Regions from separate parts of the Cytobacillus sp. MT66 genome, predicted to be linked through region 3. Evidence: riboswitches for the same ligand, from Rfam matches in the RefSeq annotation. Region 3 holds a riboswitch; each other region holds the start of a gene.
The links. Region 3 has a riboswitch for S-adenosylmethionine ahead of AC1Q59_RS13220 (O-acetylhomoserine aminocarboxypropyltransferase/cysteine synthase family protein). Riboswitches for the same ligand answer to the same signal wherever they lie in the genome.
Positions count from the first base shown of each region.

Region 1: another riboswitch for S-adenosylmethionine. It lies ahead of AC1Q59_RS21870 (2,3-diketo-5-methylthiopentyl-1-phosphate enolase); the one in region 3 lies ahead of AC1Q59_RS13220 (O-acetylhomoserine aminocarboxypropyltransferase/cysteine synthase family protein).
Region 2: another riboswitch for S-adenosylmethionine. It lies ahead of AC1Q59_RS00860 (methionine biosynthesis PLP-dependent protein); the one in region 3 lies ahead of AC1Q59_RS13220 (O-acetylhomoserine aminocarboxypropyltransferase/cysteine synthase family protein).
Region 4: another riboswitch for S-adenosylmethionine. It lies ahead of metK (methionine adenosyltransferase); the one in region 3 lies ahead of AC1Q59_RS13220 (O-acetylhomoserine aminocarboxypropyltransferase/cysteine synthase family protein).

Region 1 is NZ_JBXAFB010000018.1:25,747-33,825, reverse strand. It holds gene AC1Q59_RS21895 (MmgE/PrpD family protein) at 1-355, shown strand, start outside; gene AC1Q59_RS21890 (TRAP transporter substrate-binding protein) at 369-1,430, shown strand; gene AC1Q59_RS21885 (TRAP transporter small permease subunit) at 1,511-2,014, shown strand; gene AC1Q59_RS21880 (TRAP transporter large permease) at 2,011-3,288, shown strand; gene AC1Q59_RS21875 (CaiB/BaiF CoA transferase family protein) at 3,310-4,524, shown strand; SAM riboswitch class I at 4,616-4,721, shown strand; gene AC1Q59_RS21870 (2,3-diketo-5-methylthiopentyl-1-phosphate enolase) at 4,799-6,022, shown strand; gene AC1Q59_RS21865 (2-hydroxy-3-keto-5-methylthiopentenyl-1-phosphate phosphatase) at 6,019-6,690, shown strand; gene AC1Q59_RS21860 (methylthioribulose 1-phosphate dehydratase) at 6,743-7,387, shown strand; gene AC1Q59_RS21855 (1,2-dihydroxy-3-keto-5-methylthiopentene dioxygenase) at 7,616-8,079, shown strand, end outside.
Region 2 is NZ_JBXAFB010000001.1:177,479-185,557, forward strand. It holds gene qoxA (cytochrome aa3 quinol oxidase subunit II) at 1-346, opposite strand, end outside; gene AC1Q59_RS00820 (thermonuclease family protein) at 629-1,399, opposite strand; gene AC1Q59_RS00825 (YwzD family small protein) at 1,536-1,676, opposite strand; gene AC1Q59_RS00830 (hypothetical protein) at 1,898-2,026, shown strand; gene AC1Q59_RS00835 (beta-propeller domain-containing protein) at 2,204-4,048, shown strand; gene AC1Q59_RS00840 (globin domain-containing protein) at 4,106-4,495, opposite strand; gene AC1Q59_RS00845 (hypothetical protein) at 4,643-4,798, opposite strand; gene AC1Q59_RS00850 (hypothetical protein) at 4,925-5,080, shown strand; gene AC1Q59_RS00855 (DUF3889 domain-containing protein) at 5,070-5,402, shown strand; gene AC1Q59_RS00860 (methionine biosynthesis PLP-dependent protein) at 5,421-6,554, opposite strand; SAM riboswitch class I at 6,654-6,771, opposite strand; gene AC1Q59_RS00865 (2-oxoglutarate dehydrogenase E1 component) at 7,142-8,079, shown strand, end outside.
Region 3 is NZ_JBXAFB010000006.1:249,420-257,498, forward strand. It holds gene AC1Q59_RS13195 (arsenate reductase family protein) at 1-296, shown strand, start outside; gene gcvH (glycine cleavage system protein GcvH) at 394-777, shown strand; gene AC1Q59_RS13205 (toprim domain-containing protein) at 1,034-1,390, shown strand; gene AC1Q59_RS13210 (thioredoxin family protein) at 1,397-1,705, shown strand; gene AC1Q59_RS13215 (SCP2 sterol-binding domain-containing protein) at 1,974-2,315, shown strand; SAM riboswitch class I at 2,402-2,504, shown strand; gene AC1Q59_RS13220 (O-acetylhomoserine aminocarboxypropyltransferase/cysteine synthase family protein) at 2,645-3,961, shown strand; gene AC1Q59_RS13225 (YuzK family famiily protein) at 4,198-4,404, shown strand; gene sufC (Fe-S cluster assembly ATPase SufC) at 4,743-5,528, shown strand; gene sufD (Fe-S cluster assembly protein SufD) at 5,546-6,856, shown strand; gene AC1Q59_RS13240 (cysteine desulfurase) at 6,856-8,079, shown strand, end outside; gene sufU (Fe-S cluster assembly sulfur transfer protein SufU) at 8,075-8,079, shown strand, end outside.
Region 4 is NZ_JBXAFB010000009.1:175,583-183,661, forward strand. It holds gene mnmL (tRNA modification radical SAM protein MnmL/YtqA) at 149-1,117, shown strand; gene mnmM (tRNA 5-(aminomethyl)-2-thiouridylate-methyltransferase MnmM) at 1,114-1,686, shown strand; gene AC1Q59_RS17050 (tetraprenyl-beta-curcumene synthase family protein) at 1,715-2,818, opposite strand; gene AC1Q59_RS17055 (alpha/beta fold hydrolase) at 2,859-3,665, opposite strand; gene AC1Q59_RS17060 (gamma carbonic anhydrase) at 3,823-4,341, shown strand; gene metK (methionine adenosyltransferase) at 4,394-5,587, opposite strand; SAM riboswitch class I at 5,952-6,066, opposite strand; gene pckA (phosphoenolpyruvate carboxykinase (ATP)) at 6,376-7,962, shown strand; gene AC1Q59_RS17075 (alpha/beta hydrolase family protein) at 8,008-8,079, opposite strand, start outside.

The DNA.
Region 1 (8,079 bases), on a different contig from region 3:
CCAAGACGATCCTACATATAAAAAATTAATCGAAAAAGTGAAATATGAAGTTCCAGAGGATATGGAACAATTTTTAGAGTTTGGCGAGGAGTATTCCTCCATCATCATTGAATTTCAAAATGGCGAAATAGAAGAAAGCAAAATCACAAAGCCAAAAGGATACCCGCAAAATCCGCTTACAGATGTTGAACTTAAGGAGAAATTTAAAGATTGTACAAAAGAGTATATAAATGATGTCGATCAGGAGATTTTATACCAAAAAATCTCAGATTATTCAGATACTGGAGATATCTCAAAGCTTGTTGATGAAATAAATGCAAAGATTATTGAAAAGGGTCTCATTCAAATGAATTAAGGAGGAAACAAGAATGATAGTGAAAAAGAATAGTAAACTCATATATTTATTAATGGCGATCGTTTTAGTGATTGTCAGTGGCTGTAGCAACTCATCTTCCACTGCAGAAAGTGATACAGATAAACCAGCCGAAGGGAAAGGCAAAACAGAGACGATTAAAGTTGCGTATAATTTGCCGCAGGAACATGCTGTTGGTCTGTTTTTTGAAACAATGGCGGAGGAAATTGAAAAGAATACAGCTGATACTTCTATTAAGCTAGACGTACAAACTTTTCCTAACGGGCAGCTGTATACAGATGCAGATATTCCTGATGCACTTAGCATGGGCGGGGTTCATATTGCCCAATTAAACTCAGGTTTTATTGCTGGAAAACAGGCTGCACCATTACGGGTTATCGATCTTCCATTCCTATTTGAAAATTGGGAACAGGTATGGGCAGCTGAGGATGGAAAATATGGTGAATTATTTGCCGAGCATTTGAAGAAATTCGATATGGAAGTTTTAGGATGGCCAGCATATGGCACAGTTGAAATTTTTGGGAACTTCCCTATTCATGTGCCAGATGACATTAAAGGCAAAAAGATGAGAGCCTTCGGTCAAGGGGCATCACTTCTTCTTGAAGAAATGGGAGCATCACCAGTAAGCATGAGTTCTCAGGAAATATATCAGGCAATGGAGCACGGCACGATTGATGGACATACTACTGGCCCTTCATCTGTAGTTGATCGGAGTCTGTATGAGGTGACCTCTCATGGTACGGATATGGGGTTAAGTCACTTGTCATTCCAAGCGGTGGCAAACCTAAAGTGGTTTAATGATCTTCCATCAGATGTACAGGAAGCTGTAAGAAAGGCTGCAAAAACAGCAGAAAAAGTTGCACGTGACACTGTAAAAAAGGATGAAGAAGAATATAAGAAAAAGTTGGCTGAACTTGGGGTTGAGTTATACAAACCAACCGATGCGGAAAGAGAAGAGTGGCTTAAAGGAGCAGAAAAGCGTTATCAGTCCTATCTGGATGAAACGGGAGAAGCTGGGCAGGAATTCCTTGATGCTGTAGAGGAAGCAAAAAAATAATTTATTGTTGGTTCTGCATTGCGGTTATCTAATTAACTGCTCTTGCAGGACCACATTTGCTAGAGAGCAGGTGACTTAAATTGAGCAAATTAGTAAATTTGATTATTAAGTTTGAGAAAATATTTCTATACATTTCAGGAGCTTTCTTAGGAATTTTGGCGTTGAGTGTATTTTATGAGGTTATCTCCAGGTATGTATTTAATCATCCAACCATTTGGGCAAATGAAATTTCGACTTACCTGCTGCAATTTCTTGTTTTTTTTACAATGGGATTTTTATTAATTGAGGGTGAGCACATTCGTGTCACTTTTTTAATAGAAAGGCTGAAAGGGAAAACTAGAAAAGCATTAGAAATGATTAATGTATCACTTGTGTTTATTTTCGCCTATGTCCTTATTGTTTATGGCTTTAAGTTTACACTGAATGCATATACACGAGAAATGGCATCACCGACGCTTTTAGAGGTTCCGCTCTGGATTCCGTATTCATTTATTCCATTAGGAGGCGTATTATTAGCCCTTGCCGCGATATGTGCAATTATAAAAATAGGCATCTCTCCTAATATTGAGGAGGGTATGAAATGATCTCATTAAGTTCAGTAGCTGTTTTAATCGGAGTTCTATTTCTTTTGCTGATAATCGGTGTACCTATTTCTTTTGCCCTGGGTTTATCAGGGATAATTACCATAATTACTATGATGGATACGATGTATCTAAATCAGATACCGTTAACACTGTATGGATCGTTATCCGAGTTTATTTTTGTGGCTATTCCTCTGTATGTGCTGATGGGTGAAATTTTATTTCAAGGAAAAAGCGGTCAGCGCCTTTTTTCTGCCACTAAAGCTTGGATGCACAATTTCAAGGGGGGAACAGGGGCAGCAAGTGTTATTTCCTACACCTTTTTCGCAGCCATTGTTGGCTCTAGTATGACATCTGTACTAACCATTGGGAAAATTGCTATTCCTGAAATGATTAAGGAGAAATACTCTAAAGAATTGACCTATGGATTGTCTGCCATTGGCGGATCCTTGGGCATTCTTATTCCTCCAAGTATCCCGCTTATTATTTATGCATCATTAAGCGGTGCGTCACCGGGGAAATTATTTATGGCTGGGATCATCCCAGGACTAGCCATTGCCTTATTATTAATTATTTGGGCTATGATTAATGCACCCAAAACATCGGAACTCCCAAGTCTTGAATGGACGGAAAGAAGAAAAATCACCCTATCCGCTATCCCCGAATTTCTTTTGCCTATTTTAGTTTTAGGCGGAATTTATGCAGGGATATTTACACCGACTGAAGCCGCTGCGGTAGGGGCTGTTTATGCCTTATTTATTACTCTATTTATTCATAGAAGCATCAAGTTTAAAGACATTTTACCCATTTTGGTAGATTCAGTTAAAACTTCTTCCATGCTTTTATCTATTGTTCTTGGGGCATTGGTATTTGGAGCAGCACTTACTTTGATTGGTCTACCTCAATATCTTTCTTCAGCAATTATGGATCTGGACGTTGCCCCTTGGGTGATCTTGCTGATAATGAATTTGATTTGGCTTATTATGGGATTTTTCCTTGAGGTAGTATCCATCATGTTAATCACAACACCTATATTCTTCCCGATTGCTGTGGCATTAGGATTTGACCCAATATGGTTCGGGATTATCATGGTTCTTAATATGGAATTAGCCGTGATTACACCGCCAATCGGCATGAATTTATTTGCCATAAAGTCTTTGGTTCCAAACGAAAGTATGGGCACGATTATCAAAGGCACCTTGCCATTTTTAGTATTTGTAGTCATTGTACTTGCCCTTGTTTGGATATTCCCGTCAATTGCACTTGTTCTAACTTAAATAGGAATGGAGGAGATTCAAATGACAGGACCATTGCATGGTGTCAGGGTAGTGGATATAACAACAAACATTTCGGGACCCACGCTAACAATGATTTTAAGTGATTTGGGTGCAGAAGTAATCAAAATCGAGCGCCCGGGTTCTGGGGATGAAACGAGAAAAATGGGGCCGTTTAGGGAAGGAAATGACGGCTCCTTCTTTTTACAGCTAAATCGGAATAAGCACTCGATTGTTATTGATTTAAAGCAGGAAAAAGGAAGGGAAATAGTTAAAAGATTTATTGAAGATGCGGATGTATTTGTTGAGAACTTTCGCTATGGAAAGGCTGAAAGTCTTGGGTTAGGGTATGAACAATTAAAATCTATTAACCCGGGTTTAATCTATGCTTCTATTAATGCTTATGGCTTAAAGGGCCCTGATAAAGAAAAGCCTGGATACGATGCCATTATTCAAGCTAATTCAGGTTTGATGGGGATTAATGGGGCAGCGGATAGTGATATGTCGAGAATTCCTGTATCGATTTTGGATCAAGGAAGCGCCTTATGGGGTGCCTTGGGTGTTGTAAGTGCATTACTCTCCCGCAGTCAGACGGGAAAAGGGCAAAAGGTTGATACGTCCCTTTACGAAACAGGCTTATTTTGGGCTAGCTACCACCTGATGGCCTATCAGTTTACGGGCAAAGACCCTGTTAGAATGGGCTCCAACCATGCTGCTTTTACACCTTACGGGGTATTTCAAACAGGAACACAGCCAATCATGATTGGAGTTTCAAATGATCGATTATTTGGTAAGCTGTGTAAAGTCCTTGGAAAGCCAGAATGGGTAAATGATCCAAGGTATCAGAATAATCCGAAGCGGGTGCAAAATCGGCATGTGCTAAATTATGAGATTGAAATGTTATTAAAGGGGCATACGGCAGAATACTGGATTGACAGGCTTGATAGAGAAGGGGTACCTGCTTCGATTATAAATAAAATATCAGATGTTGCATCAAGCAAACAGACAGAGGAATTAGGGATGTTCCAATCTGTTGAACACTCGATTATTCCAGATCTTTCACTAATTCGTTTGCCGCTTACTCTATCAGAAAACAATCTATCCATTAGAAAGTCCCCTCCACTTTTAGGAGAGAATACACGCAGTATCCTGGCAAATCACGGATATGACGGAGCAGCAATAACTCAGCTAATTGAAACTGGGGTAGTAAGTGATATCGTTCAACAAGGCACATCCTGATTTGAAAAGTATTTAAAAATATATTGACAGTGATTAAATGAGATGGCATAATCCTTTATATAATTTGAATCTTATCAATTAAATAAATGTTTTCTTATCAAGAGCAGGCGGAGGGATGAGCCCTATGAAGCCCGGCAACCGACTCAAGTGTTGAGCACGGTGCTAATTCTCACAACGGTAACGTTGACAGATAAGAAGTCGTTTTTTTCGTGAAAACCTCTTCTTATTTGAAGAGGTTTTTTTGATGGAATTTTTTATAAAAGGGGGATAAACATTGAGTCAAGTTACAGCTGTATACCGATTAATTGCTGACAGGGAAAGCTTGCATAAAAAGGGAGAAGGTATTGCGCTGGGATTAACGGTTGGTTCTTGGACCGATCTTCCCCTGCTTGAACAAGAGCAACTAAAAAAGCACAAGGGCCATGTAGAAAAAATCAAGGAAATTGGCGAGGATCCTTCTACAGGAAAAGTGATTGCCGAATTTCATATCAGCTTTCCTGGAGGCAATTATTCACATGACCTTCCAGCCATTTTAACAACCGTATTTGGCAAGCTGAGCTTAGATGGTGCGGTAAAATTAATAGATTTAAAGTTTGATGATGAACTGTTAAGAGGATTCCCTGGACCAAGATTCGGAATCAATGGAATCCGAGAAAAGCTAAATGTCTATGATCGTCCGCTTGTGATGAGTATTTTTAAAGGGGTCATTGGCAGAGATATGAACTATCTCCTGGATCAGCTGCGGGAGCAAGCACTAGGCGGTGTAGATTTAGTTAAAGATGATGAAATTCTTTTCGAAAATGAGCTAACCCCATTTGAAAAAAGGATAACCGAAGGAAAGAAGGTTTTGGACCAAGTATATGAGGAGACCGGCCATCGCACTTTATATGCTGCGAATCTTACAGGAAGAACCTTTGACCTCAAAGAAAAAGCCCGAAAAGCAAAGGAATTAGGCGCAGATGCCTTGTTATTCAATGTCTTTACTTATGGATTGGATGTGCTTCAGGCTCTAAGGGAAGATGATGAAATTGGCTTGCCAATAATGGCTCATCCAGCATTTAGCGGTGCTTTTACATCTTCAGAAAAATATGGGTTATCCCATTCACTGTTACTTGGAAAATTAGTACGTTTATCCGGTGCCGACTTTTCTTTATTCCCATCACCATACGGAAGTGTAGCATTGGAGCGGGATAAGGTTATTAAAGTAAAAGAGGAGCTAACAAAAGATTCTTCTCTGAGGAGAGCTTTTCCTGTACCATCTGCAGGAATTCATCCAGGATTGGTACCGCTTTTAATATCAGATTTTGGAAAAGACTGTGTCATTAATGCAGGCGGCGGGGTTCACGGACATCCGCAGGGGGCAAAAGGCGGCGGGAAAGCTTTTCGCCAGGCAGTCGAAGCTGTACTTAGCAGCATTCCATTAGATCAAGCAGCACAGTATCCTGAACTTCAGGAAGCTATTAAGCTTTGGGGATGGAAGGAGCCTGTAAAATCATGATTAAGCCTGTTATTTTCTGCGACTTCGATGGCACGGTCACAAAAAAGGACAATATTATCAGCATCATGAAGCACTTTGCTCCGCCAGGATGGGAGAAATGGAAGGACGGGGTGCTATCCCGTTCGATTAGTATTAAGGAAGGGGTAGGAAATATGTTTTCCCTTCTTCCTTCCGCATTGAAAAAAGACATTATTGATTTTGTAATAGACACGGCAGAGATAAGAGATGGATTTGGTGAATTTATTCAATTTGCGAAAAAACAAAGTATTCCGATCTATATAGTCAGCGGAGGCATTGACTTTTTTGTTAAGCCAATGCTTGAATCTTTTGCTTCCATCGATGGGATTTACTGCAACGAGGCAGATTTTTCAGATGAAACAATAAAAATTCATTGGCCTTATGATTGCGATCGGCATTGTCCAAATCAAAACTGCGGCTGCTGTAAACCAAGCCTGATTCGAAGATTGGCTGGTGAGGATTCCCATGTAATTGTTATCGGCGATTCAGTGACAGATGTAGAGGCAGCAAAGGTAGCCGATACAGTGATTTCGCGGGATTACTTGTCGAAGACATGTGATGATATGTCCATCCCGCATCATTCATTTGAAACGTTTTATGATTGCATCAACATTTTAGAAGACCTGCAAAAAAGTGCAGTTGGAAAATAAATGGAAGGACAAGGGGCCTGTCCCTCTGTCCTTAAGAAAGGAGGAAAAATAGATGAGTCTCATTGTTTCTCGACTTCAAGAACTGTCTGAGATTAAGGAAGAGTTAGCTGAACGGGATTGGTTTATGGGAACGAGCGGCAATTTAGCGATTAAAGTTCAGGATGATCCGCTTCAGTTTTATGTGACGGCTAGCGGAAAGGATAAGCGTAAAAAGACAAAGGATGACTTCCTGCTCGTTGACGGGTGGGGAAATCCTGTTGGAAGCACAAGTGTAAAGCCTTCGGCTGAGACTCTTCTTCATTGCGAAATTTACCGCAAGAGCAATGCCGGCTGCAGTCTCCATGTCCATACGGTTGCTAATAACGTTATTTCGGAGTTATATGGCGATCAAGGGCAGGTCACATTTAAAGGGCAGGAGCTGATTAAGGCCTTTGACCGATGGGAAGAGGATGCAAAATGGGCTATTCCAATTATCCCTAACCATGCTCATATTCCAGCACTCGCAGAAGCACTTGCTCCGTATGTAGATGATGACAAAGGGGCAGTCCTGATAAGAAATCATGGAATTACGGCTTGGGGCAAAGATGCCTTCGAAGCAAAGAAAGTACTAGAAGCATGCGAGTTTTTATTTCAATATCAGCTGGCGCTCATGCAAGCCAAAGCCTCGCTTAATACAAAGGCAACATTGGGTTTTTAATATTTTTAATTTTGGCTATGTTTAAGTTGAATATTGGCTATAAGCGCTTAGTTGATTGGAGTGGAAGGCGCGAAGACTCCTGCGGGAGTGCGGGACAGGGGAGACCCCGCAGGAGCGTTAGCGACGAGGAGGCTTCCCGAACCGCCCTAAGGTGCGCGTTGCGCCTGGAACGGAAATCAACGGCTAAGTATCAGAACCATAATCTTACATTAATTAGGAGGAATTAACATGACAACAATTAAAATTCAAGGAACAAACGAAATAATTGAAAATCAAGAGGAAGTGATTTCTTTTCTAAAGGAGCAGGATGTTATTTACGAACAATGGGATATTGCCAAATTACCTGCAGATTTACAAGAAAAATATATTTTAAGTGATGAAGAAAAACAAGCCATTTTAGCTGCTTTTGACAATGAAATAAAGGATATTTCTGCCCGCCGCGGATATAAAGCCTGGGATGTTATTTCCCTTGCTGAACATACGCCAAATCTAGATCAGCTTTTAGAAAACTTTCAGCGCGAACATCATCATACGGACGATGAGGTTCGATTTATCGCAAGCGGCCATGGGGTGTTTATCATCCAAGGAAAAGACGAAAGGTTTTTTGAGGTTCATTTAAATCCTGGCGATCTTATTTCCGTTCCCGAAGGTGTACGCCATTACTTTACATTAGCAGAAGATCGCAAAGTGGT
Region 2 (8,079 bases), on a different contig from region 3:
GAACCTTATCCAAATCATATAAAGTGGTGACAGTTGGAATTGTTAGTGCAATAACGATTAAAAAGGGAATTGCCGTCCAGGTGATCTCAAGCCAAATGCTTCCATGTTCCTCTGGGGGTTCATAATTCATATTTTCCTTTTTTTCACGATACTTCCACACAATTGTGATAAATAGGACCATAACGACGACAACTACAATAAGCATCCAAACTAGAGACCAGTTAATCAGATCTGTAATGCTTCTGGCAGCCGGACCCTGCGGCTGAAAAACTACCAAATCACAGCCGCTCAATACGCTTGCAGTAAAAAGGGCCATTAGAGGCAGCAATAACTTTTTTAACTTCATAAGATTCCAGCTCCTTATAGAGTAATACCATTAATTCTTTAAAAGAAAATCTTGTTAAATGTATTTCCACTGTGATGATGATGATAACATGGGGGACGAGGTTTTGTTGTGACGAAAAATCGAAGTAAAAAAATGTAAATCAGAATTTTTTCGGGGGGACAGGCACACCCCTTGATACACGTGGTTTTTCGGCGATAATTAAAATTTGAACACTTTTTGAACAATTATTTTCAAAAAGTAAATAAAAAAAAGACATCTTAAAAAGATGTCTTTTCGCTATTTTTATCTTTTGCTGACTTTTCTTCTAAATATAAAGATAGAAAGTCCTATGAAAACGAGCCAAATAAAGATACCTGAAGGAGATACAGCCTGATCCTTGTCCAATTCTTCATGCTGGCTGACTTCTTCAATTTTTTTCTTCAGCTCTTCATTTTTCAGTACTTCCTCAGCAAGGGGAGGTTCTGCCGGGACACTTGCTGCATCATCTTCGGTATCCATTTGTTCATCCAAGCCTTCCGTGCTGCCAGGTGTTTCTATATCAGCATACATGCCTTTTGATAGCTTCTTTGCATCGGCCATCGCCTCGATGATTTGATCTTCGTATAAATAATCATCATAATCATAGAAGTCCTCGACCAAACCCGCTCTTGTCACTTCTTCTTGAAGAAGTTTATCGTCTACCCATACCCAGGCCAAGAGGCGATTATATTTATCAAAAAGAGTGCTGCCATCTGTCTCAATCGTTAGTGATCCAGATTTTAAATAAGAGCACGTAAAGACGCTTGCTTCCATGCCGAATGGTTCTGTTTCATTCGTACTTTCTGGCGTATCAATATATAAGAAGCGAATCTTATATGTTTGTCCATTAATTTTAAAATAGGCAGTATCCCCATCCACACACCGAACTAGTTCAGCTGGGTATTTTTCACCAAGGACCAGGGATTCATCGGGAGTAGTAGAGGCTTTCTCACTGGCTGCAGGTGATAGGGCTGGAAAAGCGCTAAATATCAAACAGCCAATCAAAAGGATATAGACCCGTTTTATTTTATACAATTTTATGTACCTCCTGTAACCTTATACGGTAATCTATATTACCATATAACTGCTATTTCTCGCCACTTTTTACAATTTTCTAACAAATATATGCGCTAGAAATCAAAAAATGAAACAGGAGCTGCACCTCCATGCTTCATTTTTTGATGATGGGCTCTAGCTGGTGAATGAGCTCTTTCAGGAGCTCTTGAACGGTTATTTGGTGTTCATTTTGTCCTTTATTTAAAGCCTGCTGTAAAACCTTAGCAAATTCATAGGATTTTACTTGCCGGTTCATCCATTAACACCTTCTATTATATTAATGTCATCAGACTCAAGGATAAAAATCATTACAGTATATTAACCGTCAACTTTAATTGTGACTTAAAGCCTGGGGGCATTTGCTGAATCTTTTATAAAGAAATATTTTTTTAGTTTACTACCCCCAAAAACAGGGAACTAAACATCGAATGATCTTGTAAATATTTGAATGTATTTTTCAAAAAGGAGATCTGATGTATGCGTTTAATTCCTACCGATATTGACAAACTCTTGGAAGCGACAGAAGAAATGGCGGATGATAATTTAGGGTATATGATCAGACAAATTGAAATTGACAAATTACTTGAGCTCACACAGGATTGGTAAAAATACAATATCACAAAAAATCCACTCGCATGAGTGGATTTTTTGTTTAAACACATATACTGGAAATAACTGATAACAATTGTAACAATTGGAACCCCCTTTGCGTCAAAGTCATTAAAGGGGTGATGTTTTATCAAGAAAAAATGGTTTTTGTTTGGCGGGGTCCTGTTCATTATCATGACCTTGATCACAATGATAACTTTCAAACCGTCTTATTCCGCAGTGACAGATTCTGGAATAACTGAAGCAGGGGATATCGCAAGCATTGAATCTAAGGAAGCTTTAAATGCTTACTTTCTTAAAAGATTAAAAGAAGAAGAAAAGAGGATGAAACAATCTATCTGGAAGGAATCCGCTGCAGCAAGTGAAGAATCTTCAAAGGCTGATACCGGCAGTTCACAAGATTTTTCAAATACGAATGTTCAGGTTGAGGGGATCGATGAGGGGGATACCGTAAAAACAGACGGTACACATATCTTCCAAGTGAAGGATGGCAAGCTGCAATTGATACGTGCTGTCCCGGCCAGCGAAATGACACTAGATGCACTCATTACGTATGATCCATCATTCTCGCCGACTCAGCTTTTTTTGCATAAAAATTCTTTAATTGTCATGGGCCATAGCTATGAAAAAATGACCAATACAACCCACGGCAAAGGAAAAGACATAGGGATTGCGCCTATCCATGAAACAACCAAGGCGATTATATATGATGTCAAAGATAAGAAGAATCCAAAAAAACTAAGGGAAATTGATATAGAAGGTACATTGGTCTCTTCTAGGCTTATGGACGGCAAAGTATATCTCATTGCCAATAAATATCCCGATATTTGGCTTCTTAAGGAGAATGCTGAAATAGACCTTCGACCGCGTTATTATGATTCCCAGCAGGGAGCGCAGGCTCAGGCAGCTGATTACAAGGATATTCAGTATTTTCCGCAGTCGCAAGAAACTAATTTTACAAACATTGCTGTTATTGATCTAGAGAATCCGAATACAAAAATGCAGGTTACAGCATTTGTAGGCAGCGGCGATCAATTATATATGTCTAAGGAAAATCTTTATCTTGCCGTCAATAAATTTGTTCCTTGGATGATCGAAACATCCAGGTCCAGTAAGCCGCAAACAACGGTCTATAAATTTTCAATCAACGGTATGAAAGTTGATTTTCACAGTTCAAGTGACATTAAGGGAACAATATTAAACCAATTCTCAATGGACGAGTACAAGGGATACTTTCGCATCGCTACAACAGATGGCTTTGTTTGGGATGAAGATCGGCCGTCAGCAAATAATCTATATATTCTGGATGAAAACCTCGATGAAGTTGGCAAGCTTGAGAATTTAGCGAGAGGGGAGCGGATCTATTCTGCCCGCTTTATGAATGACAGGATCTATATTGTCACATTTAGAGAAACAGACCCGCTGTTTGTTATAGACGGTTCAGATCCGAAAAATCCTAAAGTACTCGGTGAATTAAAAATCCCGGGCTTTAGTAATTATCTTCACCCATATGATGAAAACCACTTAATTGGTTTTGGCCATGATACGAAGGTATCAGGGAAAGGTATAAGGGATCGGCCAATTATTCTAACTGATGGTGTAAAGATTTCACTTTTTGACGTAACTGACATGGCCAATCCAAAGGAAAAATTCACAGAAATCATAGGAGGCAGGGGAACGTACTCCCCATTAAACTATGATCATAAAGCTTTATTATTTAATAAGAAACAAAACGTGATCGCATTCCCAATTGCGGTTTATGAAAATAAGAAAAATAGTCCATATGAGTCTGAATTCAACTTCCAAGGAGCTTATGTGTACAAACTTGATTTAACTAAAGGGTTCAGCCTTAAAACAAAAATTACACATCAAAAAGAAAAAATACCCTATGAAGAATGGGAAAATAATATTGATAGACTAATTTATATCGGTGATGCTATGTACGCTTTATCACCTGATAAAATCAGCGCCTATGATCTGAATTCGTTTCAGGAGATAGGTGAATGGACAATAAAGTAGAAATGAAAGGGGGCTTTTGCTTTCGCAAAATATGCGAGAGAAGCCCCCTGTTGATTTCTATTGATCCTCGGAATTAACCATGATCCCAGCAACCTGTGTCAGCCTGGAATAAAAAGCTTCACCCGCAGGGCTTTTATCTAATCCAATTTCTTCAAAAGCTTCCTTCATGCAGCGAAGCCAGGCTTTAGCACGCGTAGGGGTAATTTCAAAGGGCATATGGCGATAGCGCATAGCTGGCGCCCCAAACTCTTCGCTGTATAGGGCGGGTCCCCCAGTAAATTGCGATAGAAACATTCGCTGCTTTCTTTTAATTTCTTCCATGTCGCCAACAAATAATGGAGCTAAATCATCATCAGCGTATACACGGGGATAAAAGGCATTAACTAGTTCTTCCAATGTTTCAGCTCCGCCAATCTCTCCAAAAAGTGTGTTAATTTTATAATCCATTTAAATCACCGTCCTATTTAATCCTCTATTTATATTAATTATAATAATATCACATACGGCTTTTTGTGATTCATATCACAGTTCAATAAATATTATTTTTTTCAAAATAATAGAAAGCATTGCCTCGTTTGACGGCAATGCTTTACATCAATCAAATGGATTATAATCATTTTCCTCAGGTTCCTTTGTTGTGCCAATTGAACTTTCAGCATCAAGATCTGTATTTGTCACAATGGAATCTGTTGTAAAAGCTATAATAGGATCGTATTTCAAATGATGCATTTCTGGAACACCAGTATCCATCACCGCACCTCCTCGTTTATAGAATGCAGGAATTACTGCAAATTTATTCGAGCGGAGAATTTTGAATAAGGCTATATGTAAATTCAAATGATAAGGAAAAAACATTCTTAGGAGGCAGACCTTAGTATGAACAAAGAAAAGGGATTTAATTGCCAAGAGGATAAAGATGTTTTTCATCACTTATTGGAAGAACAGATAGCCTATATTTCAGTTATGGAAGAAGAGGAAAGAATGCGGGAAGAGTTTGAAAATAATGCAGGGGAAAATAGCAATGAATTTTAAAATTAAAATAGGCTTATCCGTCCTAAATGTTCTTTTTCTTTTATGTCTATATTCGCCGCAAACCCTGTATGCCAAGCCTGATGCACCACCATATGCTAAATGGGGCAGACTTGCTATGGAAACAGCCATGGAAAAATATCCAAACGCTGATATTGTTGATTACTTGCATATTGGCAGAGAGGATAAAGGAAATATTGCAACAGAGAGATTTAAGCTATGGGCTAAAGAAGCGGGGCAGGAATTTGGAATCTATATTGATATTGATTTTGATCCAAAAAACGACAAAGTCATTAAAATCAGCACAAGGCAATCAGCTACATAAAACAGATAAAAGCTCTTGTTATAAATCAAGAGCTTTTATCTGTTTTCTTTCCTTGTTTAAGATACTGGCAAAGGCAGTATTCAAGTCTTCGATTAAGTCGTAAGAATCCTCAATTCCAACAGAAAATCGCAGTAACCGGTTGCATACTCCAGTCTGCATCCTGACAGCTTCTGGGATGTCTGCGTGCGTTTGTGTGGCTGGATACGTAATAAAGCTTTCAACTCCGCCTAGACTTTCAGCAAAACTAATCAGGGATAGGTTTTGCAAAAAAGGGTTAACCCAACTTTCATCCTTGATGCGAAATGAGATCATACCTCCGCGTCCCGGATAAAGAACATCTGTGACTGCTTCATGATTCAATAAATAGCTGGCAATTTCTTTTGCATTTTTTTCATGTCTTTCCATTCTTAATGAGAGGGTCTTCATTCCCCGTATGAGCAGCCAGGAATCGAACGGACTTAATACCGCCCCTGCCGAATTGTGATACAAAGCAAGCAGTTCGCATAATATTTTTCCCTTTGCAGCGATGAGCCCTGCCAATACATCATTATGACCGCCAAGGTATTTTGTTGCACTATGAATGACAATATCTGCACCGAGTTTTAACGGTTTCTGCAGTATTGGGGTAAAAAAAGTATTGTCAACGATAAGCAAAAGCTGATGCTCTTTTGCAAAAACAGCAACTTCAGCGATATTTGTCTGTTCCATTAAAGGATTAGTAGGGGTTTCCAGAAAAATCGCTTTAGTACTATCTGTTATTTCCTTTTCTAGCTCAAAAGGTGAGAACGAGCTTAGATATTTACATGTTATTCCCCATTTTTTAAAGGCCTTTTCAAAAAGTCTATATGTACCGCCATATAAATCCTTTGAAACAAGAATCTCATCACCGGATTTAAAGATTGAGAGGACAGTAAAGATGGCTGCCATTCCAGAACTGCAGGCATATCCTTGGTCACCTTCCTCCAGATCTGCAATGGCTTTTTCGAGGATTGCCCGTGTAGGGTTTCCAGTTCGACTGTAATCGTAGCCAGTTGACTCGCCAATCCCTTCATGACGATAGGCAGTCGAAAAATATACTGGCGGATTAACTGTTCCAGTTAGTGTTTCACTGCGGTTGCCGATTTGAGCGAGTATGGTATCATGCTTATACATATTTATCGCACTCCTTTTTCTCGGCTTAATTTCACCTCAAAATGAAATGAAAAAAAGCCTTCTTTAAGAAGAAGACTTATCGGTTAAGAATCGCCATTCTTCTTATCTTCCAAGCTTCTTTAGAAACTTGCAGGAATTAGCACCTTTTCAATCGTTTTATGATTGAAGGTTGCTGAGGCGTCTTAGGGCCTGAACCCTCGACCTCTCTGGATAAGAACTTTAAAAGTTTTTAATTTTCTTAAAGAATACAATAGGACGAAATGAAATGCAATCCTTTTTATCTGCAATTTTTTATCTTTTAGCATGATTTGAATATAATAAGGAAGAAAAAAAGAGTAACTTAAAAAATCACCGGTTTAATCCATAAAATTACTTTTTCAGTATATATATTTTCTCTTGTATCGGAAGTGCATAATTTTCACTGCATAAATATTAAAAACCTTTTGAATAACCTACTTTAAAGTGGTAAAATGTCTTAGGACACATTTATCCTCTGAAAAATATTATTATTCTTTTATTTATCTAGTAAGGGGATAAGGGCTAGAGCTTTTCTCAAATAATATAAGTTGTTATGGAGGTTATTTTCCATGAAAAAGCCGCTGAGTGGTGGAAGGCCTTTAAATCAAGACTTCTTTGGCCCAAACCTTGGCTATGTAATTGAGCAATATGAGCTTTTTTTGCAAGATCCGGAATCAATCGACCCAGAACTAAAGGCCTACTTTGAAACATATGGAGCACCTGTGGTAGAAACAGAGTCTTCAATGGGGACAGATGCAGACACTGCATCACCTGCACAATTAGAAAAAACATTAGCAGCATTAAGGCTGGCAGATAACATCCGTACATATGGCCACAGGGCTGCAGATATCTATCCCTTAAAGGATCATGAACCGGAAAAGAATCTTTTTGAGCTTTCGCAATATGGTCTAACAGAAGCAGACTTGCGAGCGCTTCCAGCAGGCATCATCTGCAAGGATGCACCAATTGTCCTTCTTAATGGATTTGATGCGATTGAATACTTAAAAAGTATATATATGGATACAATTGCATTTGAATTTCATCATGTATATGACGAAAACGAAAAAGACTGGCTACGCCGCAAAGTTGAATCTAGTGGTTTAAAAGTAAAATTAAGCACTAATGAAAAAACAAAAGTCCTTAAGAGATTAACGGAAGTTGAAGAGTTTGAAAAATTCCTTCATCGTACTTATGTTGGACAAAAGAGGTTTTCCATTGAGGGCTTAGATTCCATGATACCTTTGCTTGATCAAATTATTTCTGAATCTGTTTCAAAAGGTACAGATACCATTAATATTGGGATGGCTCATCGCGGACGCCTCAATGTTTTGGCACATGTCCTTGGTAAACCGTATGAAATGATATTTGCAGAGTTCCAGCATGCTCCTAATAAAGACCTAGTTCCTTCTGAAGGATCAATCGGAATTAGTTTTGGCTGGACAGGGGATGTAAAATATCATTTAGGACTAGACAAGAAAATAAAAGACGAAAATACGACTGTTGCGCG
Region 3 (8,079 bases):
TCGAGGAACACCAAATAGGCTATGAAGAGGTACATATCGTTGATAATCCGCCTTCGCGAAGCGAGCTAGAAAACCTATATAAAAAGAGCGGTTTGGACATAAAAAAGTTCTTTAATACAAGCGGGATGAAATATAGAGAGCTTGGTCTAAAGGATAAGGTCAAGACATCTGCGGATGAGGAACTGCTTGATATACTGGCAACGGATGGGATGCTGATCAAACGCCCAATTTTAACGGATGGCCAGAAGGTAACAGTCGGCTTTAAAGAAGAGGATTATGAAAAAACATGGCTTTAGATAAGAATAATTGAATTAAATGATTCTTTTTGCCATGATGTATAAAGAGATCGAAAATCGCGATCATCATTTAAAAATGAAAAATGGAGGGGTTATAATGAACACACCAAAAGAATTGCGTTATTCAGAAGAACATGAGTGGGTAAAAACAGAAGGCGAACAAGTTAGAATTGGCATCACAGATTTCGCACAGTCTGAACTTGGTGATATCGTATTCGTAGAACTTCCTGAGGTTGGCGATGAAGTAACTGCTGACGAGCCTTTCGGAAGCGTTGAATCTGTAAAAACAGTATCTGAGCTTTATGCTCCTGTTAGCGGAAAGGTAGTTGCAGTTAACGAGGACCTAAGCGACAGCCCTGAATACGTGAATGAATCTCCATATGAAAAAGCATGGATGATCCTTGTTGAGCCATCTGATGCAAGCGAATTGGAGAACTTAATGTCTTTTGAACAATATGAAGAAATGATTAAAGAAGACTAATTATCGAATGAACGGAGCTCCCGCAATTGCAGGGGGCTTTTTTCGTGTTTGAAAGATGAAGACTATTCCCTTGGTAAATATAAATAAGATGACCCCAATATCCTAACTTAACTGCCAATTGACATATAGGATAATTTGCCAGATGAGCAGTATAATAATGGACACGCTATTCAAATTGGCAGGAGTTCAACACCTTTGTCTCGAATCATGAATATGGTATGGTAAGAAAACGACAACTTTAGCTCAGGTGATGACGATGAACGAGGAATTACCAGAAAAAGTAATAATTGTTGAAGGAACATCGGATAAAAGAAAAGTACAGGCAATAGTCAGTGAACCAGTTGAAATCATTTGTACAAACGGTACGATTGGTATTACAAAAATGGATGAGTTAGTCGATATGCTTTACAATAAAGATGTATATATATTGGTTGATGCTGATGCAGCCGGTGAAAAGCTGCGAAAGCAGTTTAAAAGGGAACTTCCGGAGGCGGAGCATCTTTATATTGACCGGATGTATCGTGAGGTCGCAACGGCGCCGGAACACCATCTGGCTTCAGTTTTAATAGGAGCCAATATTGATGTATTTACACAGTTTTTAGATAGAGGATGATTGACATTGCAGGAATGGACGCGGGAAACGTTTCAAGAACAAATAAACCATAATCAGAATACGGTCTTATATCTTTTCACCCCATTATGCGGAACTTGTCAGGTGGCAGGAAAGATGCTCTCAGTCACAGCAGAGCTGCTGCCAAACCTTGCTATTGGCAAAACGGATCTAAACTATATCCCTGATTTGGCCGAACAATGGGAAGTAGAAAGCGTTCCATGCCTCATCATATTTCATAACAAGCAGATCCGCGAAAAAATTTATGCCTTTCATTCAGTTCCCTTCCTCTTAGAAAAACTAAAAGCTCTCACATAAGCAAGCGTGCCTGCCCTTTAGTGTATTAACGCACTGGGGGTCAGACCCCCGTTAGTTTAACGCATTAACGCGCCGGGGGCCTGACCCCCGATGGTTTAAAGTGTTAAAGTGCGTGCGGCAGCCAGTACTAGGTTTTGACATATTTCTTGGGAAATGGGCAAACATTGCTATTAGGTGTCGAGTTTGGTCTGGTTATTCTGCGGTTTTGTCGAACGAATATGGCAGGACAGAGAAGCCTTGTGTTGAATGTAAACATCGAGGTGGGAAAATGAGAGACGCTGCTGCAGCATTTATTGATGAGGTAAAATCAAAAACGCATTTAAATCAGCTGTTAAAGGATTTAGTTTTTTCTATATGTCTTAAGGCAGAGAATGAACGGATTCCTTTGAGTGTCCGCAATGGGGAAATTGTAATGGATTACAATAACAATGATGAAATCTATGATGCTATTATTTCAGGACCAAGGGATAGCATCCAAGCCATCCTAACGGGAAAAGAGAAATTAAGAGATGCAATGCGTTGGAACGATGTAACGGTAACATCGACTTTTCGAAAGCTGCTGTTTTTAGAATCACTTTTTTATCTGTCAAAGCCCCGCAAACATATTTAGGAAATATTTTAATATTTCGCTTGACTGAATATTTACTCTTTTGGTACTATAACCTATAGGAATACAATTATTATAAAAATTAAATATTCTTATCGAGAGAGGCGGAGGGACTGGCCCTATGAAGCCCGGCAACCGGTTTTTTACACGGTGCTAATTCCAGCAGAGTATTTTTGCTCTGGTAGATAAGAAGAGATCATACTAACCCTCTTCTTATGCGAAGAGGGTTTTTTGCCTCTTCTTTTTATAGCAATAGTACAACGGCACCATGAAATCCGCATCATGAATGAAGTTCAGCCAATTACTTTCATAAAAGAAAAGGGGAGATTGTCATGTCAGAAAAACAAAAAAACTATCGATTTGAAACACTGGGTGTACACGGAGGACTTCAGCCTGATCCGGTTACAGGAGCAAGAGCAGTTCCTATTTATCAAAATAATGCCTATCAATTTAAAAATACAGAGCATGCAGCAAACCTATTTGCACTAGCAGAACCTGGGTACATATATACACGTATTCATAACCCGACCACTACAGTATTTGAAGAAAGAGTTGCTCTTCTTGAAGGCGGTGTTGGCGCATTGGCTACGGCCAGTGGAATGTCAGCTATCACCCTTGCTATTTTAAACATTGCTCAAGCTGGTGATGAGATCGTAGCAGCATCGAACCTATATGGCGGAACCTACAATCTATTTGCTGTAACATTGCCAAAGTATGGCATTAACGTTAAGCTCGTTGACCCTGAAAGCCCAGAAAACTTCCGCGAAGCAATAACTGATAAAACAAAAGCTATATTTGCTGAAACAATCGGCAACCCAAGTTTACGAATCTTAGATATTGAAAAGGTGGCGGAGATTGCCCATGAAAATGGTATACCGCTAATCGTTGACAACACATTTGCCACTCCATACCTTTGCCGACCAATCGAACACGGTGCAGATATTGTTGTGCATTCTGCAACAAAATGGCTTTTAGGAAACGGTACTACTATGGGCGGGATCATTGTAGACGGCGGAAAATTTGACTGGAATTCACCAAAATTCCCTGGATTCACAGAGCCTGATTCAAGTTACCATGACCTTGTTTACAGCGAAGCTCTTGGAGCTGTAGCGTATATCATTAAAGCACGAGTACAGCTTCTAAGAGATATGGGGCCATCATTAAGCCCGCAGAGTGCGTTCCAATTTACCCTTGGTTTAGAAACTCTTCACGTAAGAATGAAGGAGCATATTGCTAATACTAAGAAAGTGGTAGAATATCTAGATGCACATCCAGCAGTTAATTGGGTATTGTACCCAGGAAGTGAAAACCACCCTGATAAGGCATTGGCTGATAAGTATTTGCCAAAAGGTGCTGGTTCGGTTGTAGTTTTTGGCATTGAAGGCGGCAGAGAAGCTGGTGCTAAATTTATCAACGGACTGGAGCTATGGGCACATGTGGCTAACGTAGGCGATGCGAAGAGCCTTGTTATCCACCCAGCAAGCACAACTCATCAGCAACTAGACGAAGAAGGTCTTAAAGCTGCGGGTGTTCCAGAAGATCTTGTGCGTCTATCAATCGGAATTGAGAACGTTGAGGATCTTATTGATGATCTGGAGCAGGCTATTGAAGCTGCCACAGGTATTTCATCCCTAAAAACTCAAGCTTAATATAATGATTAAGGAGTGCTCTGTATAGGGCACTCCTTTTTTAGCGGCAGCAAAGAATTTGGCGAATTTTGTGTACAAAACAGGGATTTAGAGGATATCGGTAAAATGATAAGAACGGCGGGGATGAAAGCGTTTTAAAGATAAATGTTCACTAATTTGCCATTAAAATCAGTTAATTTCGTCATTGTGAAGATAGAATTCACGTGCTAGAATGTAAAACGTGAAATTAAATCGCAATGATGAAAGGATTGGTTTTTATTAACCAGCTGCATTTAAATTACACAAGTGACATGGAAAAAGCAATGCATGGAGCACACAGGGTTGGATATGAGCTTTATTGCAGAAAACATGAAATCAGAATGAAAGTTGAAAAAAGACGCGAAGCAGATTATGTAAAAAGCCAGCGGATCGTAGCAGATATAGAAAGAAAGATTCATTCTTAAAGTTTTTTAAGAAGAAAGAAAAGGGAACAGTTTTCTAAACAAACTGTTCCCTTTTTCTATTTTAAAGGAGTATAATTTTATAGTGTATTCTCATTTAACTATCTGATTATACATGAAAATTATCCAGAGGGATAAAATAAATATCGGTTGTTTTTTTAGCGGTCTTTCTATGATACATATGCAAAAGTAAGGATTTTTCAAATTAACCGGGGAATCCTTCGAAAGAGTTGCTAACAGTTTTCATTTGTTATAAGATTGTAATGAGAATAAAATGAGAATAGAGGGTTGCGGTTCATTTCCGCATGAATAAATCTTCTTTCATTATGGAGGTATAATTTATGGCAGGATCAACATTATCAATCAAAGATCTTCATGTTGAGATTGAAGGTAAGGAAATCTTAAAGGGTGTAAACCTTGAAATAAAGGGTGGAGAAATCCACGCAATCATGGGTCCAAACGGAACGGGTAAATCTACACTTTCTTCTGCTATTATGGGCCATCCAAAATATGAGGTTACACAAGGAAGTATTACATTAGACGGCAAAAACGTTCTAGAAATGGAAGTTGATGAACGTGCACAAGCTGGCCTTTTCTTAGCTATGCAATATCCAAGTGAAATTGCCGGTGTGACAAATGCTGACTTCCTTCGTTCAGCCATCAATAGCCGCCGTGAAGAAGGCGACGAAATTTCATTAATGAAATTTATCCGCCAAATGGACAGCAAAATGGAATTCCTTGAAATGGATCCAGACATGGCACAGCGCTATTTGAATGAAGGTTTTTCAGGCGGAGAGAAAAAACGCAATGAAATTCTTCAGTTAATGATGATTGAACCTAAGATTGCTATTCTTGATGAAATTGACTCTGGTCTAGACATTGATGCGTTAAAGGTTGTTTCTAAAGGCATTAATGAAATGCGCGGAGAAGATTTCGGGTGCTTAATTATCACTCACTATCAGCGCCTTCTTAACTACATCACTCCTGATCAGGTGCACGTAATGATGCAAGGACGCGTCGTGAAATCAGGCGGTCCAGAGCTTGCACAGCGCTTAGAAGCTGAAGGTTATGATTGGATTAAGAAAGAATTAGGCATTGAAGACGAAACAGTTGGCCAAGAAGCGTAATTGTTAGGAGGATCAATATGTCAACAGAAACAAGATTACCGTTTGATAAGGAATATGTGAACTCCTTTTCAAAAGAAATGGGCGAACCGGCATGGCTGACTGAATTTCGTTTGAACGCACTTGCCAATTCAGAAAACTTGCCAATGCCAAAACCAGATAAAACAAAAATCCAGAATTGGAATTTAACACAATTTAAAAATCATATTGTCGGCAGTCAGGATTATACTTCTCTTGCTGAGCTTCCAGAGGAAGTTCAGGAGTTGGTTAAGACAGAAAATGCCGAACAGAATTTATATATTCAGCGAAACAACAGACCAGCTTATTTAACTTTAGGCAAAGAGCTTCAGGATAAAGGTGTAATCTTCACTGATATCTATACGGCAGCTCGCGAGCATGGCGATCTCCTTCAAAAGTATTTCATGACAGAAGCTGTTAAAGCGGATGAGCATCGTTTAACTGCTCTGCATGCTGCTTTTGTTAATGGGGGAACATTCCTTTATGTTCCAAAAAACGTTGAAATCGCTGAGCCTATTCAGGCGGTCTTTATTCATGATAATCCAGAATCTGCCCTATTCAACCATGTGATTGTTGTTGCGGAAGATAATAGCTCTGTCACTTATGTTGAGAACTATTTTTCAACGATGGATGAGGCAGAAGGAATCTTCAATATTGTGGCAGAGGTCGTTGCCAAAGCAAATGCTAAGGTTCGATTCGGTGCTGTTGATACCCTTGCCAAAGGATTGACTGGCTATGTTAACCGCCGCGGCAAAGCGGAAAGAGATGCTCGCATTGAGTGGGCACTGGGATTAATGAATGACAGTGATACCATTTATGAAAACGTAACAAACTTAGTAGGCGACGGTTCCTCTGGGGATGCTAAAACTGTCGTAATCGGCAAAGGAGAACAAAAGCAAAACTTTACAACTAGCATTGTTCACTTTGGGAAAAATTCTGAGGGCCATATTCTAACGCATGCCGTCATGAAGGATTCGGCAACTTCTATATTCAATGGAATTGGCAAAATTGAGCATGGGGCATCTAAGTCTAATGCCGGACAAGAATCACGTGTTCTTATGCTTAATGAAAAGGCACGCGGTGATGCGAACCCAATTCTTTTAATCGACGAAGATGATGTTATTGCAGGACACGCTGCATCTGTTGGCCGTGTAGATCCTGTTCAGCTGTATTATTTAATGAGCCGCGGTATTCCAAAAGTGGAAGCAGAACGGTTAATTATTCATGGCTTCCTTACACCTGTTGTTAATGCTCTTCATATAGAAGGAGTTAAGAAGCAATTAGTCAAGGTCATTGAAAGGAAAGTAAGATAATGAATATCCAGGATATTCGCGGGCAATTTCCAATCTTACATCAGGAAGTCAATGGGCATCCACTTGTATACCTTGATAGTGCTGCAACGTCTCAAAAACCTGTAAAGGTTATTGAAGCTATTGAAAAATATTACCGTGAGTACAATTCCAACGTCCATCGCGGTGTTCACACATTGGGCACGAGGGCGACGGATGGCTTTGAAGGTGCAAGGGAAAAGGTACGAAAATTTATCAATGCAAAATCTACAGAAGAAGTTATTTTTACTAGAGGAACAACTGCATCCCTAAATTTAGTGGCATCAAGCTATGCAAGGGCGAATATTAAAGAAGGAGATGAAATTGTCATCTCCTATATGGAGCATCATAGCAACTTGATTCCGTGGCAGCAGGCTTGCAAAGCCAAGGGGGCAACCTTAAAGTATTTGCCGCTTCAGGAGGACGGAACCATTTCTCTTGACGATGTGCGTCAAACAGTTACAAGCAATACAAAGATTGTTGCTGTTGCACAGGCATCCAATGTACTTGGAGTAATAAATCCGATCAAAGAAATCGCCAAAATTGCTCATGAAAACGGAGCAGTGATGGTCGTTGATGGTGCGCAAAGTGCTCCTCATTTAAAAATTGATGTTCAGGATCTGGATTGTGATTTCTTCGCTTTTTCTGGCCATAAGATGTGCGGGCCTACAGGAATTGGTGTGCTGTATGGCAAGAGAGAGCTTCTTGAAAACATGGAACCAATTGAATTTGGCGGAGAAATGATTGATTTTGTTGAACTGTATGATTCAACATGGAAGGAGCTCCCTTGGAAGTTTGAGGGGGGAACCCCAATCATTGCTGGAGCAATTGGATTAGCAGCAGCCATAGATTTCCTAGAAGAAATTGGGCTGGAAAACATTCAAGAGCATGAACATAAGCTAGCTGCTTATGCTTTAGATAAAATGTCTGAAATTGAGGGCATCACGATATTTGGTCCAATGGATCCTTCTAAACGGACTGGTTTGGTTACTTTTAATCTTAGTGATGTCCATCCTCATGACGTAGCGACTGTATTGGATGCTGAAGGAATTGCCGTACGTGCGGGCCACCATTGTGCACAGGTCTTAATGAAATGGCTTAAGCAATCGGCGACCGCTCGAGCAAGCTTCTATCTGTACAATACAGAAGAAGATATTGACAAACTTGTCAAAGGGCTTGTCAAAACAAAGGAGTATTTCAGCGATGTC
Region 4 (8,079 bases), on a different contig from region 3:
CGGCGAGACGACTTCCGCCCACCTCCCTACGATAAGTCAACATCGAATCGCTACCGCTCTTCGTGTTTCCTTTATCTCAGTCGGAGGGCTCCAGTCCATACGCCGCTAAGCGGGCGCCCTGCGCTTTTCTAATAAGGAGGTATCTGATTTGCATCAGAACAACCCTTTTCCATTTGCGTCCGATGATAAGCGGTATCACACATGGAATTACCATTTAAGAAACCAATTTGGCCACAAGGTATTTAAGGTCGCTATTGATGGAGGCTTTGACTGCCCAAACCGGGACGGCACTGTTGCTTTTGGCGGCTGTACTTTTTGCAGTGCTGCCGGATCAGGCGATTTCGCCGGGAACCGGGCAGATGACCTTGTGAAACAATTTAATGATATAAAAGAAAAAATGCATCATAAATGGAAAGACGGCAAATATATGGCTTATTTCCAGGCGTTCACCAATACACATGCACCCGTAGACGTCCTTAGAGAAAAATATGAAACTGTCCTGAAACAGGAAGGTGTTGTTGCACTTTCTATTGCGACCAGACCTGACTGTCTTCCAGATGATGTTGTTGAATATTTAGCAGAGCTTAATGAACGGACCTACCTATGGGTGGAGCTAGGTTTGCAGACGGTACATGAAAAAACGGCGCGAATTATCAACAGGGCCCATGATTATCCAAGTTATGTTGAAGGTGTAAACAAGCTAAGAAAGCATGGAATCCGTGTTTGCTCCCATATAATTAACGGCCTTCCGCTAGAAACACCTGAAATGATGATGGAGACTGCCAAGGAAGTGGCCAAGCTGGATGTACAAGGGATAAAAATCCACCTTCTGCATCTCTTAAAAGGAACACCGATGGTGAAGCAATTTGAAAAAGGAATGCTTCAATTTCTGTCCTTTGAAGAGTATGTCAAACTCGTTTGCGACCAGCTGGAAATTCTTCCTCCAGAAATGATCATTCACCGAATTACTGGTGACGGCCCCATTGATTTGATGGTTGGTCCAATGTGGAGTGTAAATAAGTGGGAGGTTCTTAACGCCATTGATGATGAATTAAAGCGAAGAGGCAGCTGGCAAGGTAAGTATTTCCAAAGGTCTCCAGCAGAGGTAAGTATATGACACTTGATGGAATTCTCCCATTTGCCCGGAACCTGCTTGGAAAAGCTGCCTCAAATGGGGATATTGCCGTTGATGCTACCATGGGAAACGGACATGATACCTTATTTCTAGCTAATCTTGTTGGCTCAACTGGTATGGTGTACGCTTTCGATGTCCAGCCGGATGCGGTTTTAAACACGAAAAAACGCCTCGAAGAACATTCGCTTTTAGATAGAGCAGCTCTTTTTCATAAAGGTCATGAGCAGCTTCATTCATGTATTCCTAAAGGTCATCATGGAAAAATATCAGCAGCTATATTTAATTTAGGCTATTTGCCTGGCAGTGATAAAACAGTTGTGACAAAGCCTGATACAACCATCGAAGCAATCAGCCAGCTGCTGCCCATTATGGCACAAGGCGGGCTTATTGTACTAGTCATTTATCATGGACATGAAGAAGGAAAGATTGAACGAGATCACCTTCTGAATTATGTTGCCCAATTAGATCAGAAGGATGTACATGTTCTTAAATATCAATTTATTAATCAAAAGAATAGCCCGCCATTTATTATTGCAATTGAAAAAAGATGAACAAGGTTTTCCGCCTTGCTCATCTTTTTTATCGATTCCACGCTGTTATAGCTGATACAAGGCTTTGCGGTACCCATTTTTGCAAGCCGCGGTAGGCCCTGCCATTTAAATAGAAGAAAAAGCTAATAAACCCGCCTGTTTTAATGACGTCCCTCGCCAGCCTTTTTACATTTCTCTGCTTGCGGACCTTTTCATCTGATAAATAAAGACCGAGCAGCCCTCGATTGATTAGCTGATGAAAGCGTTTATGAGGCAGCCCCTGGGTATGCTTGTCCGCTTCTTCGACAAAATGTTTTAACCTGCGAAAAAGCTTCTCCTCGCTTTCATAATAAAAACAGAAATTTAAATCCCCGCCAGCACGGTCTTCCTCTTGGTCAATTAAATAATCAAGCAGAATATGCAGGCCCTGTATGTATGGAAAATAGCCTTTGCGAATTTTTTCTGCGTATTCCAGCTGAAAGTCATCTCTTAACGCATAGGAGATCAGGCAAAAAATTCCCAATGTTGAACCAGAACAGGCTGAAAACTCATACCATTCCATTTCTGGAATCTTTCCTTTATATTTCGAGTACCATTCTTGAAGCCTTGGAACCCTCTCTTCCACTCTGACATGCTTATGTACCTGCAAATCACAATAATACCTGCATAACTCAAGCAAGTATTCCTTAATGCCTGAATAGACCTTAATTTCCGTTAAGACCTCCCGGCAGACGGCGGATAATTCATTTAAATAGCCGCCGTCCTCCTGTTCCATCCGCAGCCGATAGTAGTTCTTCGGCATAGCGTCTGTTGATAAAGCATCTGACATGGACTCATGAAGGGCAGTAAAATCTTCGGGGTCAAGTGAAGTGCTCCGGTCACATAAATTATCCAAATAATCGCTGATTGTCTGATAGGCCACAATAAATTTAATAGCTGCAGCATATTTTTCTTTTGCCATTAAAGACATAATTGCTCCGCCCTCACAATGAAAGGTTTTATGTTTAATGCTGGCGAGTGCTTGTTTTCTCAATTCAGGATCTGGAATTTCTCCCGCTCTTTTTTTCCAGTAACTTAATTCCTTATGGACCTCTGGCAGCACTTTTCGATAAACACTAGACATTAAACTGACAGGCATTGAAGGAACACCCATATTACCGCACCTCCCTATCCTATAAAGCTAGGTTTGCTTATTACTCAATATAATACCCAATCGTTTTTAATTGGCTGATGACAAAATCCTTTGCATACTCAAAAATGTCTTCCCTTTCCGGTTCATTGAAGATTTCATGATAGCATTTCGGCCATTCTTTAAACCTTTTTTCGGACAAAGGGACAAGATTAAACCATTCATTGACGGTTTTTTTATTAACAATTAAATCCTCGCCGCCCTGCATGACCAGCATCGGGATATTTTGTGTTTTATCAAGATCTTCAAAAGCCAGTTTCATCGCTGTTATTAGTTCCCTGTACCACCTGACTGAAACCTTAGTCACATAAAGCGTATCATTTAAATCTGCTTCGCGCACATCATCATTGCGTGTAGCCATCTCAACAGTCAGTCCTGAATCCACTCTTATGGCGGGAGCAACGATATTTAATACATGTGAGATCAGATCCATTGGCTTGGACGGTTTTTTCATTAATCCTAGGCATGGGGAGGATAAAATGACTCCGGATATATTCAGGCTTTCTAATTGCATCAGACGTACAGAAATTAAACCGCCCATGCTATGGCCTAAAAGAAAGACAGGCAAATTAAACTGATAGGCAGCTTGAATCCAGTCCTTCACCTCATGGATATATTCATCAAAAGAATCGATATGCCCTCTATTGGATCTTGTTGTCATCCCTTGACCCGGAAGATCACCCATAATGATATGAAAGCCTGCTAAACGCCACATTTCAATCAGCCAGCCATATCTGCGATGATGCTCCATCGCACCGTGGACCATGACAATGACAGCTTTTGCTTCTCCTTCAGCTTCCCATTTCCACATAATCTTCCTCCTAAAACCTAAAGTTGAAACAAATCCTTATTATAAAGTATATCTTAGTAGGATTATTTCATCATAATTTAATCTTGAAAAAAAGCAATTTTTCCTATTTAAAAAGACATTATGCTAAAATCAAATAAAACAGATGGGAGTGCATGTGATGATTTATCCATATAAAGGTGAAAATCCAAAAATTTCCAAATCTGCTTTTATTGCAGATTTCACAACCATCACCGGAGATGTTGAAATTGGTGATGAATCCAGCGTTTGGTTCAACAGTGTGATTAGAGGGGATGTAGCCCCAACTATTATTGGAAAGAAGGTAAATATCCAGGATAATTCCGTCCTCCACCAAAGCCCTAACAATCCTCTTATTCTAGAAGACGAGGTCTCTGTTGGCCATCAGGTTATCCTGCATAGCTGCATTGTACGAAAAAAAGCCCTTATCGGCATGGGATCAATCATCCTTGACCGAGCAGAAATTGGGGAAGGTGCATTCATTGGTGCTGGAAGCTTAGTCCCGCAGGGGAAAAAAATCCCGCCTAACACCCTTGCTTTCGGCAGACCAGCCAAAGTCATCCGCGAACTTACACCTGAGGATATTAAAGAAATGGAGCGCGTCAATCGGGAATATGCGGAGAAGGCCCAATATTATAAAAGTTTACAAACAGAAAAATAAAATGCTAAAAAAGCGAGAGATACATAAAGTACTCTCGCTTTTAATATTTCTATTATAATGCTCCCTTAAGAAGTTCAGCTTTATCTGTGCGCTCCCATGGAAGATCAATATCTGTCCGTCCGAAATGTCCATAAGCAGCTGTTTGCTTATAGATTGGGCGGCGAAGATTCAGCATATTAATAATTCCTGCTGGACGAAGATCAAAATGTTTGCGGACAAGATCAACAAGTACATCTTCTTCTACGTTTCCTGTTCCAAAAGTATCAATGGAAATGGAAACAGGCTGGGCAACACCAATCGCATAGGCAAGCTGCACTTCTACACGATCCGCTAAGCCGGCTGCAACAATATTCTTTGCAACATAGCGTGCAGCATAGGCAGCTGAGCGGTCAACCTTTGTTGGATCCTTTCCGGAGAAAGCGCCGCCGCCATGACGAGCATAGCCGCCGTAAGTGTCAACAATGATTTTACGTCCTGTTAAGCCGGCATCCCCTTGAGGTCCTCCGATAACAAAGCGTCCTGTAGGATTGATAAAATACTTTGTATTGTCATCAATAAGTTCTTTTGGAACAACAGGATTAATCACGTGCTCTTTAATATTTCTCTGAATTTGCTCCAGGGAAATTTCCGGATGATGCTGAGTAGAAATAACGATGGTATCAATTCTGACAGGCTGATTATTTTCATCATATTCTACGGTTACCTGTGTCTTTCCATCTGGACGAAGGTATGGAAGAATATCCTCTTTGCGAACCTCTGTCAAACGGCGTGACAGCTTATGTGCCAAAGAAATAGGCAATGGCATAAGCTCCTTGGTTTCGTTGCACGCATAACCGAACATTAATCCTTGGTCTCCTGCCCCAATTGCTTCGATCTCTTCATCGCTCATTTGGCCTTCACGTGCTTCTAAAGCCTTATCAACACCCATAGCAATGTCTGGTGACTGTTCGTCAATAGAAGTTAATACCGCACATGTTTCAGAATCAAATCCATATTTCGCACGAGTATAGCCGATTTCTTTTACCGTTTCACGAACAATTTTTGGAATATCTACATATGTAGAAGTAGTGATTTCGCCCGAAACCAGCACCAATCCCGTAGTGACTGAAGTTTCCGCAGCAACACGGGCATTTGCATCCTTAGCTAGTATTGCATCTAAAATGGCATCAGAGATTTGGTCACAAATTTTATCGGGATGACCTTCAGTAACTGATTCAGAAGTAAACAAACGACGTTTTGTTGACACCTGATTTCCTCCTTAATATATATAAATATCAATTTGATACGGAACTCATTCCCTAATTAGTATGAAATTAACGAAGGGTTTTTATTACTAGAAAAGCGGAAGCGCCTTGGTCAGCCCCGATTAATGTTCGCAGGCTATGAACGCCACGTCCTGTGGCAACGCCTGCATGACCCGCATCCTGCGGGCCCTAAGACAAGACGACAGGAAGGTTGCTCTTTAACCTTCATGACGGCTTGGCTTATGACTCGAGGGGCTAGGCGCTGAAGCTGGACAATTTTAAAAGTAGAAAAAATATTCCCCTCTTTGCATCAAAAAAACCTTTTCATTGTGAAAAGGTTGAAGTCAAAACGATTCGCGCCTTTCACTCTTATCGTTCAAGGAATCCTGTCCTTGCAGCAGGTTAGCACCTTTGCTTAAAAAAACCTAAGCAGGTTGCTGGGCTTCATTGGGCCTGTCCCTCCGCCAGCTCGGGATAAGAGAGTATCCGTTCAAGGTAAAATCATAACGTATCGCCTAAAAAGATGTCAATAAAATCTTTATGAAATTTTAGTTTTTTCTTTTATATAAATAAGTTACTCCCAGTTGTTTCCTAGTATCGTGCTAATTATTATGGTACATTAATTAACGTAATTGAGCTGATTCATGTCTTATATTAGCCTTATAAGGCTAATGAAATTTTTTCAAGAAAAATTCAATTATTAGTATAGATTAATTATCCCAATGTGTTATACTATTTATACGAAAACGGTATCAAAAAATAATTTTGGAAAAAGGAAGGTATTTATTCCATGAATTCTGTTAGCATCCCAAATAAATTAACTGAATTATTAAAAGGGAATAATATTCAAATTCAACTATCTGTTCCTCAGCTTGTGGAAAAGGTATTAAATCGTAAAGAGGGATCATTGACTTCAACCGGCGCTGTTTGTGCAACAACCGGTAAATATACAGGACGTTCACCTAAAGATAAATATATTGTGGAAGAAGCAGCTTCTAAGGATAAAATTGATTGGGGAAGCGTGAATCGGCCAATATCTGAAGACACCTTTTCCAAGCTTTATGATAAAGTGGTCGACTACTTAAAAGAACAGGAAGAGGTATTCGTTTTCAAGGGATTTGCAGGCGCAGACAAAAAACATCGCCTCGCTATTCAGGTTATTAACGAGTATGCATGGCATAATCTATTTTCCCATCAGCTTTTCATTCGTCCAACTGATGAAGAATTATTAGAGCACACACCAGAATTCACTGTGATTTCAGCACCTAACTTTAAAGCAGATCCAAAAGTGGATGGAACTGCTTCTGAAACATTTATCATCATTTCCTTTGAACGCCGTACGGTACTTATTGGCGGTACTGAATACGCCGGAGAAATTAAGAAATCTATTTTCTCTGTCATGAACTATCTTCTTCCTGAGAATGGCATTCTGCCAATGCACTGTTCAGCAAACGTAGGACTTGAAGGGGATGTAGCTTTATTCTTCGGTCTATCCGGAACAGGTAAGACAACATTATCAGCAGATCCAAACCGCCGTTTAATCGGAGATGACGAACACGGCTGGTCTCCGAACGGTGTTTTCAATATTGAAGGCGGCTGCTATGCAAAATGCATCAATCTTTCACGTGAAAAAGAGCCGCAAATTTTCGATGCTATCCGCTTTGGCGCTGTTTTAGAAAATGTAGTAATAAACACTGAATCACGTCTGGCTGATTATGATGACAGCACACTGACAGAAAATACGCGTGCGGCATATCCGATTCAAGCTATTGATAATATCGTAGATCCTAGTGTCGCCGGACAGCCGAATACTATTGTATTCCTGACTGCAGATGCTTTTGGCGTACTGCCTCCAATTGCAAAATTATCTAAAGAGCAGGCTATGTATCATTTCTTAAGCGGCTATACATCAAAGCTGGCAGGCACAGAGCGTGGTATTACTTCACCTGAAGCAACATTCTCTACATGCTTTGGTTCTCCATTCTTGCCGCTTCCTGCAACAGAGTATGCGGAAATGCTCGGCAAGAAAATTGATGAGCATAATGCGAAGGTGTTCCTTGTTAATACAGGATGGACCGGAGGAGAATACGGTGTTGGAAACCGCATGAAGCTTCCATATACTCGCGCAATGATTCAGTCTGCATTAGAAGGCGAATTAAACAATGTTGAGACAATAAAAGATGAAATTTTCGGCCTCGATATTCCATTGCATGTTCCAGGTGTTCCTGATGAAGTGCTTCAGCCAAACAAAACTTGGGCAGACCAGGATGCTTATGTATCAAAAGCACAAGAATTAGCAGGGAAGTTCCGCGAGAATTTCAAAAAGTTTACTAATGTTTCTAAAGAGATTATTGAAAAAGGCGGACCATCCGCTTAATCCCATTGTAAAAAAGGAATTGCCGATCTGCGGCAATTCCTTTTTTTATATATGGCTTTTCATCCATGCCGATAAGTCTTTGACGACCTTTCGGTTAATTGCAGGCGGAAAGTAATG